DNA from 2 places in the Enterococcus avium genome. Region 1 is predicted to be linked to the other one. Evidence: riboswitches for the same ligand, from Rfam matches in the RefSeq annotation. Region 1 holds a riboswitch; the other holds the start of a gene.

Region 1 (5,573 bases):
GACGGTCAACAGAAAAAATAAATTCCTTTGCTTGATTTTCTCTAAACAATAGCCTTTGAATATCCATTCGAACTGCCGGTGTAGCCGTTGCTGTCAATGCCAAAACTAAAGGGCCGCCAATGAATTTAATACCATCGGCTATTTTCAGATATTCTGGTCGAAAATCGATTCCCCACTGAGAGATACAATGAGCTTCATCCACCACGATCAACGCTAATCTTGCAGCCTGTAAAGCCTTTTGGACCTCGCTACTCAAAAACATTTCTGGACTCATGAAAATAAATTTATAATGGTGAATTTCACTTAAAATCCATTGCTTCTCCCAAGAAGAAAGCAAGCTATTGAGCGCCACAGCTCTTTTTTCGCCAAGTCGCTGTAACTGAGCTACTTGGTCCTCCATTAAAGAAATAAGCGGTGAAATAATGATTACTGTCCCATCTATTAAATAACCAGGCAGTTGATAACACAATGATTTGCCAGTTCCTGTCGGCAACATTCCTAACACTGATTCTCCATTTAGGATCGTCTCAATAATTTCCTGCTGGCCAGGTCTGAACTGATCATGATGAAATTTTTCTCTTAATAATTGTGTTAAGTCCATTGTTTTTCCCTCAAATAATAAATTTGTGACAAACGAAAATTTAAATACGGTATGTCATACTCTTGGTATCGTTGATCTAGTACCTCTTCACTGCTTAACTGGTTAAATTCAAGCAGCTCGAATCGTTCAAAGGGAAATGCTTTCTCTAACAAAGCCCATTCAATAAAATGATCATTAATCGTACCTTGCTTTAAATGTCGAAGTCGTAAAATTTCAGCTTCTGTTTTACCAGCTAGAAAGTATTCTCTGGTTTTCAACATACTTTTATTAAGATTCTGCTGATCCAACGCTGATAATAATCTAGCCAGCTCTCCTTTTTTTACCTGAGCCAAAAAAAGATCAATTGCATGCTGTCGAAAAAGTTGATTCCATGGAGCATTTTGGTATTTTTCAGGTAATAATTGAAAGGCTGTCTTCCCTTGAAAATCATAGCCAGAAAACTGATTAGCTAAAAAATCAGCTTCTTCGGAAGGCAGTTGTTGAAAAATCGTCAGTAATTCTTGCTGGAAGTGTTTGACTAAATTTGGCCCAGAACCCACCAACCATTTTTTGATCTGCTGTAAATAGAAAGGTCGATTTTCAATTGGTATGTATTCTTTTTTACCATAAGATAAATGACTAATGACCTGCACCGCAAATAGAAGCAGTTGCCAAGAATTCTCCCGTGTGCGACCATAACGTAAATTATCCAATCCATTAAGATCATACTTTCTTTCAGCTAATTGCCTCTTGCCTCGAGAGGTCAGCATCCCAAAGCCTTTATCGATGATAATCCAATCAGCAGCAACTAATTTCTTAAGTTCTCTCTGAAAGTCAGCATCCTGTAAATTTGGCAGCGCTCCTAAATAAATTAAATTATGATAAAAAAAACCGTGCAGCAAGACAGAACTTGTTCGCTTTCCAACCAATAAATGATACAAAGTCGAGGTTCTTATCTTGTAGCCAGATTGAAATAACGTTAGAATAAAAAAAGTCATAGTAAAATCTCCTGTGGAAGGTGAAAAAATGAAATGCGAAATCATTCCTGAGCGCTGTATCGCTTGCGGGTTATGCCAAACGATCGCTCCAGAAATATTTGATTATACTGACGACGGTCTCGTCCTATTTGTTGGAGAGCCTGAAGCCAATCACGAGTTTATCCCTGAAGATCAACAAGCGGCGGTTATTCAGTCAGCCAAACGATGCCCGTCTCATGCTATCTTATATCAAAATTAATGATAACATACTTTAAAAAAAGTACACGAAAACAAGCAAATTTCAAAAAAATCTCAGACAAAATTGTCTGAGATTTTTTAACTAAACTGAATGATGTTGCGAGGTCATCGTCTTTTTCGATAACCACGGTAATAACTTGGCGTGTAAGACTAAGAAAACAACGCTAACAGATATACCTTTAAGAATATTGAATGGAACAATCCCTACTAAAATATAGCGTCCTAATCCCATTCCTAGCATTTGTCCGGCTGAAAGTCCAAATGCCTTCAAATAAAGCGGCGTAATCACAAAGTAATTTGCAATACTCATAAAAATCGTCATCGCCAAGATACCTAATCCTAAACCTAAAATCCGTTTCGAAGTTGTTCTTTTTCTAAACATTAGAAAAATCGGTAAGGTATATAAAGTTGAGGCGAAGAAACTAGCAAAGTCTCCAATTAAATTATCGATCGAAAAACCGGTCATTGTCAAATGCAGCAATGAACGAATAAAAGCTGTTGCAATCCCCGTTAATGGTCCAAAGATAAACATATTAATCAACACTGGAATATCGCTAAAGTCTAACTTTAGAAAAGGAAACATAGGGAGAATGGGGAATGCGATAAGTTGTAAAATTAATCCCATTGCTGCTGCCACTGCCACTGCCGTCATTTTTTGTAACCGTAAGTTCTTCATATGAAATCCTCCGTTTCGGAATCATCTTCAACGAACCATTTGAGCCAGACCTTGACACAAAAAAACTCTATGCTTCAGAAAAAAGCATAGAGTTACTTGAATACAATCTCACTCAAATAAGCTCTATCTTCTTTATCCAGACTGTACTGTCGGTATCGGAATCTCACCGATTCGGCTGCTTGCGCAGTTCGCGGACTATCACCGCCGGTCGGGATTTTCACCCTGCCCCTGAAGACGAACCATAAATTATTTTTTTATTGTGAATTAACTATAACAAGTTTACTTTCAAAAAACAAGTAAATGATTTTCTATTTTGACTGATTCAACAACGTATTGATTTCTTTTGTATTTAAACGACGATACTCTCCAGGACGCAATCCATGTAAAGTTAAATCACCATAACGTTCTCGCTTTAATTTCTGAACCGGCAAACCAACTGCTGCTAACATGTTTTTGACTTGGTGGTTTCGGCCTTCGTGGATCGTTAATTCAACGATACTTGTTTCGGCTTTTTTATCTGCTGAAAGGATTTCAAAACGAGCCGGTGCTGTTTTCTTTCCCTCAATGCGGATACCTTTGGTCAATGGTAAAAGAGCTCTTTTCTCTGCGTATCCTTTTACTTTAGCTACATACACCTTGTCGATTTGGTGCTTTGGATGAGCTAATCGTTGTGAAAAGTCACCATCATTCGTAAGAATTAAAATACCCGACGTATCATAATCCAAACGTCCCACAGGATAAATTCTTTCTGGAACAGCTGCAAAATAGTCTGTCACAACTTTTCGGTTTTTATCATCACTAACGGCTGAGATTACACCGCGAGGCTTATAAAATAAATAATACACGGGCTCCTCTTGATAGATTGGTACACCATCAACTTCGACAATATCTTTCTTACCTACTTTTGTTCCAAGCTCCTTTATAACCTCACCATTTACTTTAACCCGACCGCCAGTAATATACTCTTCAGCTTTGCGACGCGATGCAATTCCTGCGTGGGCGATAACCTTTTGTAATCTTTCCATTTATTGTCCATCCTCTTCTTTAAAGCGATCATAAAATAAATCTAATGGTTCATCCTCATCAGCTAGATCTGCTTCCATCTTTTGTACATCCGGCAGTTCTTCCATATCTTTTAATCCAAAATAGTCCATGAAATAAGCGCTGGTTCCATATAAAATTGCACGACCCGGACCATCAACACGCCCTTTTTCTTCGATCAGCTGTCGTGCTACTAATGTTTGAACTGCTCCGCTTGATTGCACCCCGCGCAGTTCATCAATTTCTGATCGTGTCACTGGCTGTTTGTAAGCAATGATCGAAAGTGTTTCAAGAGCTGCTTGACTTAAACGGTTAGCCATTGGAGAACGTGCAAATTCTTTTAACAAAGGAGCAAACTCCTTTTTCGTGCTTAAAACAAAGTGATTTCCAACCTCTAACAGGGTTAATGCGGAAGCAGCATTCGTTTCATATGATTCCTTCAGATCTATAATGTTTTGATAGATTTCCGGAGTAGGGCGTTTTAAAGTAAAGGCCAGTTCTTCTAAACTAATCCCTTCTTCACCTACCACAAAAAGCATCGCTTCAATCTGGCTTAATTGATTCATACAATTACTCCTTTAAAAATCAAAATTGGTGCGTATGTTTCTTCCTGAGTTGCAGTAGCTTGACCTTTTTTCATCAATTCCAACAACGCCATAAAGGTTGTGATCATTTCATCCTTGGTATACTGCACAAAAAAAGACTCTAGTGGTAAGCCTTCATTCTCAGATAATTTTTCTAATCGACGACCAATCTCATTCACTTTTTGGTCAACCGTAATCGTCTCGGCGGTTACAGTTGTTTCGATTGTCTGATTTCTTTTCTTTCGTTGTAAAACATCATGCAAGGCTAAAAAGAGATCGATGGTATTCAATTGATTTTTCGGTAAAGGTAAGATTTCTTCCTCATATTCGGAAAGATCCATGGGGGCTTTTGTATAAAACAAGCTACGCTCTTCTTCCTTTTCCGACAATACCGAAGCAGCATACTTATATTTTCGGTATTCTAATAATTGCTGGACTAGAGCGTCTCGTGGATCTTCTCCTTCTTCGTCATCATACTCAAATGCCACCTCAGGCTTAGGCAAAAGCATCTGACTTTTGATTGACATTAAGGTTGCGGCCATAACCAAATATTCACCGGCCACTTCTAATTCCAATGTCTTCATGGCGTGGATAAAATTCATATATTGTTCTGTAACTGCTGCTATCGGAATATCATAAATATCAATTTCCAATTGCTGAATCAAGTGCAGTAATAAATCCAATGGCCCTTCAAAAACATCTAATTTTAAACTGATTGTCTCCATTTTATCCTCGCTTATGTTTCTGCCACTTCGCTAAGAAAGCAGATGTTGCTGGTGTTCCAATTATTGTTTGATCTGGATACAGCGCTTGTAGTTCTTCCATCATTTTTAGGCTCACACCTTCTCCTCGATAAGAAGGATTTAAGCTGATGTCATGCAAAACAATTTCTTGGTCTTCAAGCTGGCTGACTCCCACGACGCCTTGAACATTATCTGAATGTTCATCGTAATAGCAATAAAGCTGATAACGATCATCATCTTCATAGGTATCAATTTCTTTTAGCAAGTGCTGATGGTCCTTCAAACTTTCATGGAAACTTAAAAGGCCCATTGCGATTTTTCGTTGATTTTTTCGATAGTGACTAAGCATTTTCTTTCCTCCTATTAGGCCCGTGGAAAAAATTCTTTGTAGACTTCGGTCATTCTTCGTTTAGTAATATGGGTATAAATTTGAGTCGTAGAAATATCAGCATGGCCCAAAAGTTCCTGAACAGTTCGCAAATCCGCCCCGTTTTCTAACAAATGCGTCGCAAAGCTATGGCGCAGTGTATGAGGAGTGACATCCTTCATGATCTCGGCCTTGATTACATATTGTTTCAGATTTTTCCATATCCCTTGACGGCTCATCCCGTGTCCGTGGTTATTAACGAATAGAAACATTACGTTTGGTGTTTTCTTGGTTAACAAAGGACGCACTTCGGTTAAATAGCGTTCCAGCCAATGAATTGCATAATC
Region 2 (5,573 bases), on a different contig from region 1:
TCCTACTAAATCTCCTTCTGCTTCACGATCGTCATCATCTGCTACAATCACAAGTTGACCCTTTTTTAACTGTTCAATGGCGGCTTCGATTTTTTCTCTATTCATACGACGTGTCCTTTCTTTGGGCTTTGACATATTTTCCTAACAAATCCGTTTCAATATTGACCAATTCTCCTCGCTGTAAACTCCCCAAATTGGTTTGATCCTTCGAGTGGGGAATCAGGCTCACAGAAAACAGGCGATTCGTGGCTTCTGTTACGGTCAGGCTTACACCATTAATTGCTATCGAGCCTTGAGAAATAATTTCACCAGTCAATTCTCTTGGGTAGTCAAACGTTAAAATCAAGGCATTTTCTAACACTCTTTTTTCGACTAAGCGGGTCGTTGTGTCGATGTGTCCAGCGACAAAATGACCTTCAATTCGACCGTTGAAGGCTAACGCACGTTCCAAATTTACTTCGTCAGAAACTTTTGCCTTTGAAAAAGACGTTCGTTGATACGTTTCTGGCATAATTTCAACCGTAAATTCCTGCTCTGATTTTTTGACAGCGGTCAAGCACACACCATTGATCGCCATACTATCGCCAATCTGATAATCTGCTAGTAGTTTTTTAGACGCTCGGCAGGTTAACAGAATGGTCCTTCCACGAGGAATGATTCGTGTCAGTTTGCCCTTTTCCTGAATAAGTCCTGTAAACATCTGCTACACTCTCCTTCCGGCGATTCGAATGTCTGATCCCAATTGTTCAATTGATATGTCGCTTAGTGCAGTCACCTGCTCCACTAAGCGTGTGCCGGTAAAACTAGCTGTGCCATTCCCGCCGATAATTTTCGGCGCAAGATAGGTAACCAGCTCATCCCAATAGCCGCTTGCTAAAAAGGCATCATGGATAGCAGCACCGCCTTCAACATAAAGGGATTGAAGGTTTCTTTTGGTTAATTCTGTCACAACAAAAGACAGGGAAAGAGCCTGATTTCGAATGACTTCGACATGCTCAGGCAGAGGAATCTCTTCATCCCTTTCGGTGAAAATGAGCACCGGACTGCTGTCAGCTTGAAAAAGTGCGAGTTCCTTATGGGCCAATACTTCTCCTTTTCGATCCAAGACCACTCGGTAAGGAGGAAATTTATCTTCGTCGGTCGTTCCTAAGGTTGGATTGTCGATCAAAGCGGTTTGACTTCCAATCAAAATCGCTTGATAATCCCCCCGTTCTTTACGAACTCGTTCCCATGCTTCTTCTCCTGTTAAGGGTGTTCTTTGACCAGCTAACGCAATTTTCCCATCTAAGGTCATGGCCTGCTTCAACGTGATAAACGGCCGTTGCTGCTCATGATAAAAATTGTAATGACGATTCAGACTTCGAACCTCCTCCTCTAAAACCCCTGTAACCACCTCAAGCCCTTGCTCTTCTAAATACTGTTTTCCCTTTCCTGCCACGAGGGGATTCGGATCAAGTTGTCCGATGACTACCCGTTTGATCCCACTTTCTAGAATTGCTTGGGTACATGGCGGCTGCTTGCCATAGTGATGACACGGTTCCAGCGTGACATAGAGTGTTGAATTTAATAGTTTTTCGGGAGTTTCACATGATGTCAGCGCATTTTTTTCAGCATGAGGCTGACTATAAGCTAAGTGCGCGCCTTTTGCGATCACCTGATCATCTTTGACAATCACTGCGCCAACTAAGGGGTTCGTAAAGGTTTTGCCTTTGCCCTTTAACGCTTCCTTGATCGCAAGCCGCATAAATTTTTCATGCATACCAATTCCTCCTTTCCAAACAGCTATTTCGCTTTATCGTATTATTTTTTTCAAAAAACGGGAAAAATAATTCTATTCTCGTTACGCATAGCATTTTTCTAACCTGCTGAAGCAGGAAGAAAAACTGCCAAAAAAAAGACCTCGTGTAAGCACATACACGAGGCCGTAACAGATAAACTCAAAGAAACCATAATGAAAAAAGGATAGACCTTCCCCATCATATTTCAGATAAGTTTTTCTTCTCCCATCCAGACTTTAACTGTCGGTTCCAGACTCACACTGGATCAACCGCAAAAAATGCGGGTCACGGACTTCAAGGCACGCCTTGTCACCGTCGGTCGGGAATTACACCCTGCCCCGAAGAATACTATTCAATTCACGAAAAATACTACTATTCTTTTTTTGAATCGTCAACAGAATAATTTTAAAATAACAAAAAACATCAATTATAATCTCTAGAAAAACAGATCATTAAACCGTTATTTTAAATTCTCTCCGTTACTTGCTATCACCTGCTTATACCAGTCAAATGATTTCTTCTTGCTGCGTTTTAACGATCCCCTTCCTTGGTCATCACGATCCACATAAATAAACCCATAGCGTTTACTCATTTCACCAGTTCCCGCAGAAATTAACCTTTGCTTCCAAGTCAACTATTCTAAGTTCCTTAGCAGATACAATGAACTATCTTAAGAAGACGGATTGCAATGAGATTTATGATCTAATTGACCGTTGTGAGAAAATGTATATCATTAGCCGTTAGTGCGTAATATTTATTCCATTCAGAATAATTCTATTCAAGATTATTCTATATGGAATTATCTTTAGTATTTCATTTGATTGTCGTTTCCTAAGTGCCAACCTACAAGAGCTAAAACTTTGCAATATGAACTGACTCTGTTGGGGAAGATCATTTACTTGACGGAAATGTTTCACTATAAAAATACAGAAAATCGTGATTCAACTACCACTTCCGATAGTTGAACCACGATTAATTTGTTTCTCTGATCTAGAATTGATCAACGATTTTTCCCAAACAATCCATTTAGTTATTTCAAATACTTTTTTCCCTTTCTCGTTCCTGTTCCTCCACAATTCGATGAAGATGGACGAGTAAATAGATTTTCTCTTGTTTTGTGATATCCAAGCCGTATTCCTTAGAGATAAAAATTTCAAAGGCTCTGATAATAGCAACTTCTTTGGTCATTTTTACGGCTAACGTTTGGTACAGCTCTTCCTTATCCTCATCAGGAAAGAGATTTCCCTCATAGACTCGTTCACTGAAATAGTTTAGATGGGTCAAAAAGCGAGAATAAGTAAAGGTATCACGGTTTATTTTTCCGCCTACGATTCTTTGAACGATTTTTTCAAAATTATTCATCAGTTTGGTAATACTCTGATCTCTCTGATGGGAGGAAGATTCCAGCTTGGCGTTAACAAAATGAAGTCCAATGGCTGTAGCTTCACTATCTGGTAGTTGAATTTGAAGCTCTTTGTTTATTAAATCCACTGCATACCTGCCGATACGATATTCATTTTTGTGGTAGAGCATCACATCAGGATAATTGAAGTTTTCACCTACGTTTCCCTCCTTGAGACGCTTTACGACAAATGAGATATGATCGGATAAAGACAAATAGAGGTAGTCTTTTACCTCTATTTGATAGCTGGTAGCGGCATGATCGATAATCTTTTTCACCAAGTTTATATAGGTATCATCCAGGGTGCTGGCTAATTGAACAAAGTTGGTTAGCATTTTGTTATCTGTTAAAATAAACACCTTTTCGATTTCATCGTCTTGTATTTCATGACCGATCGCTTTGTTATACCCAATGCCCTTTCCCATTAAAATGCATTCAGTCCCTGCTTCATCTAAGGCTAAAACGAGAGAATTATTCATCACTTTTAGCACCTGCATTGGCTCACCGCCTTATCTTTTCTCTAATCTGTCAGCCCGTGATTTTGAATCACGTTTTGATACCAATAAAAACTATCCTTAGGAATTCGTCTTAAATCCTTTAAATCGTGATCCGCTCTATTTACATAAATAAATCCATAACGCTTCTTAAAGCCTTGATGGGAACTTAATATGTCCATCACTGACCACGGACAATAACCGAATAATTCAACTCCGTCTTGAATCGCATCATAACAAGCTGCAATGTGATCGCGAAGATAATCAATTCGATATTGGTCATGAATTTTTCCATCCTCAGTCAACACATCCGCTGTCCCTAATCCATTTTCAGTAATAATCAACGGTAATCGGAATTGACGATAATACTCATTCAGGACCAGCCGTAACCCCATTGGATCAATTTGTGCACCGTATTCTGTAGCGATTAAATGTTGGTTTTTCTCCACTCGGAAGTATCCATACAGATCAAAATCAACATCTTTTTCCCGGGTTCCGAATGGGTGCGTTTCATCAGCTGGCAAATAGCTAGCTACGAGTGTCCGATAGTAATTCAGCGCAATAAAATCTGGTTTTGCCGCATTAAGAATCGTTTTATCTTCCGGTAGTATAACTGGTGCAATGCCTGCCTTTTCTAAATAAGTTTGATAATAACCAGGATATTGTCCGAAGCAATACATTTCCAACGCATAATTTGTTTTAAAATTATCATTCATTTTAGCTGCCCAAATATCCATCGGCTTGTTGGAAGCCGGATAGGTCATCGTTGATGAAACTGCTGGTCCGATGCTGCTGCCTGGAATCATTTCATGGCAATCATTCGTCGCATGGGCATGAGCCACAAACATGTGATAATCCATTTGCGCCCGAACACGTTCTCGGTCCTCTGGCTTCACATCGTACATATTCATTCGTTCGTCCACGCGAATCATCAAGTTTTGTTCATTATTCACTTGCCAGTGCTTCACTCGATCACCAAACGCTTGGTAGCATACTTGGGCATATCGTCTAAAAGCATCCACACAAGCTCGTGCCTCCCATCCATTATACTTTACAGCAAGCGCATAAGGTAAATCAAAATGATATAAGGTCACAAAAGGAACAATCTCATTTTCAATCAAGCAATCGATGACCTTATTATAGAAGGCTATTCCTCGTTCATTCACTTCACCGTCTCCATCAGGAATAATGCGCGCCCATGAAAGCGAGAAGCGATACGTTTTTAATCCTAATTCTTTCATCAGCTTGATATCTTCTTCATAACGGTGATAAAAATCACTCGCTACTTTTGTGTCCGCCTGTTGAGCAGAACGGGTAAATGAATTGTGGTCAGTAACAGATTCCCCTTTGCCGTCCTCATCCCAAGCTCCTTCTATTTGAAAGGCTGAGGAAGAAGCTCCCCACCAAAAGTTTTCATCAAATTTTTTCATATAATTTTAGCTCCTTCATACTTTTTCAAATACATGATGTTTATCAGAATACAGCTCATCTGCACTTCTTGGGTTGTTTAAATTGCTGAATTCGTCAGCAAAAATAATAAGCTGCTGTTTGTTTCAATATGATTATCTTTGGTTGAACCAATCGCTACATAATTATTCGAATTCGTAATAATTACTGATGTCGTTAAGTCATATCCCGCAGCTTCAATTCCTTGCATATTGAAGGAAACGATTCGCTGTCCTTTAGTCAAATGCTCTCCAACATTCGCATGCTTTTCAAAGAATTTCCCATCCAAATTCACTGTATCAATTCCAATATGAATCAACATCTCAACGCCATTATCTAATGTTAAGCCGATGGCGTGCATGGTTGGATAAAGTACACTGACCGTTGCATCCATTGGCGCTACGATCTCACCTTTGCTTGGATACACGGCGATTCCTTTGCCCATTGCTCCAG

The links. Region 1 has a riboswitch for FMN ahead of AUF14_RS07300 (ECF transporter S component). Riboswitches for the same ligand answer to the same signal wherever they lie in the genome.
Region 2: linked by a shared signal. The riboswitch ahead of ribD (bifunctional diaminohydroxyphosphoribosylaminopyrimidine deaminase/5-amino-6-(5-phosphoribosylamino)uracil reductase RibD) and the one ahead of AUF14_RS07300 (ECF transporter S component) in region 1 are both predicted to bind FMN.

Annotation. Positions count from the first base shown of each region.
Region 1 is NZ_NBSL01000002.1:1,422,865-1,428,437, forward strand. Features, by position in the region: gene AUF14_RS07285 (RecQ family ATP-dependent DNA helicase) at 1-601, opposite strand, end outside; gene AUF14_RS07290 (helix-turn-helix domain-containing protein) at 592-1,578, opposite strand; gene AUF14_RS07295 (ferredoxin) at 1,607-1,816, shown strand; gene AUF14_RS07300 (ECF transporter S component) at 1,898-2,491, opposite strand; FMN riboswitch at 2,613-2,731, opposite strand; gene AUF14_RS07305 (pseudouridine synthase) at 2,800-3,516, opposite strand; gene scpB (SMC-Scp complex subunit ScpB) at 3,517-4,098, opposite strand; gene AUF14_RS07315 (segregation/condensation protein A) at 4,095-4,841, opposite strand; gene AUF14_RS07320 (GNAT family N-acetyltransferase) at 4,843-5,208, opposite strand; gene xerD (site-specific tyrosine recombinase XerD) at 5,223-5,573, opposite strand, start outside.
Region 2 is NZ_NBSL01000003.1:284,785-290,357, forward strand. Features, by position in the region: gene ribA (GTP cyclohydrolase II) at 1-105, opposite strand, end outside; gene AUF14_RS17045 (riboflavin synthase) at 98-700, opposite strand; gene ribD (bifunctional diaminohydroxyphosphoribosylaminopyrimidine deaminase/5-amino-6-(5-phosphoribosylamino)uracil reductase RibD) at 704-1,759, opposite strand; FMN riboswitch at 1,992-2,128, opposite strand; partial or broken gene AUF14_RS17055 (family 1 glycosylhydrolase) at 2,239-2,394, opposite strand; gene AUF14_RS17060 (PRD domain-containing protein) at 2,814-3,677, opposite strand; gene AUF14_RS17065 (glycoside hydrolase family 1 protein) at 3,701-5,104, opposite strand; gene AUF14_RS17070 (beta-glucoside-specific PTS transporter subunit IIABC) at 5,182-5,573, opposite strand, start outside.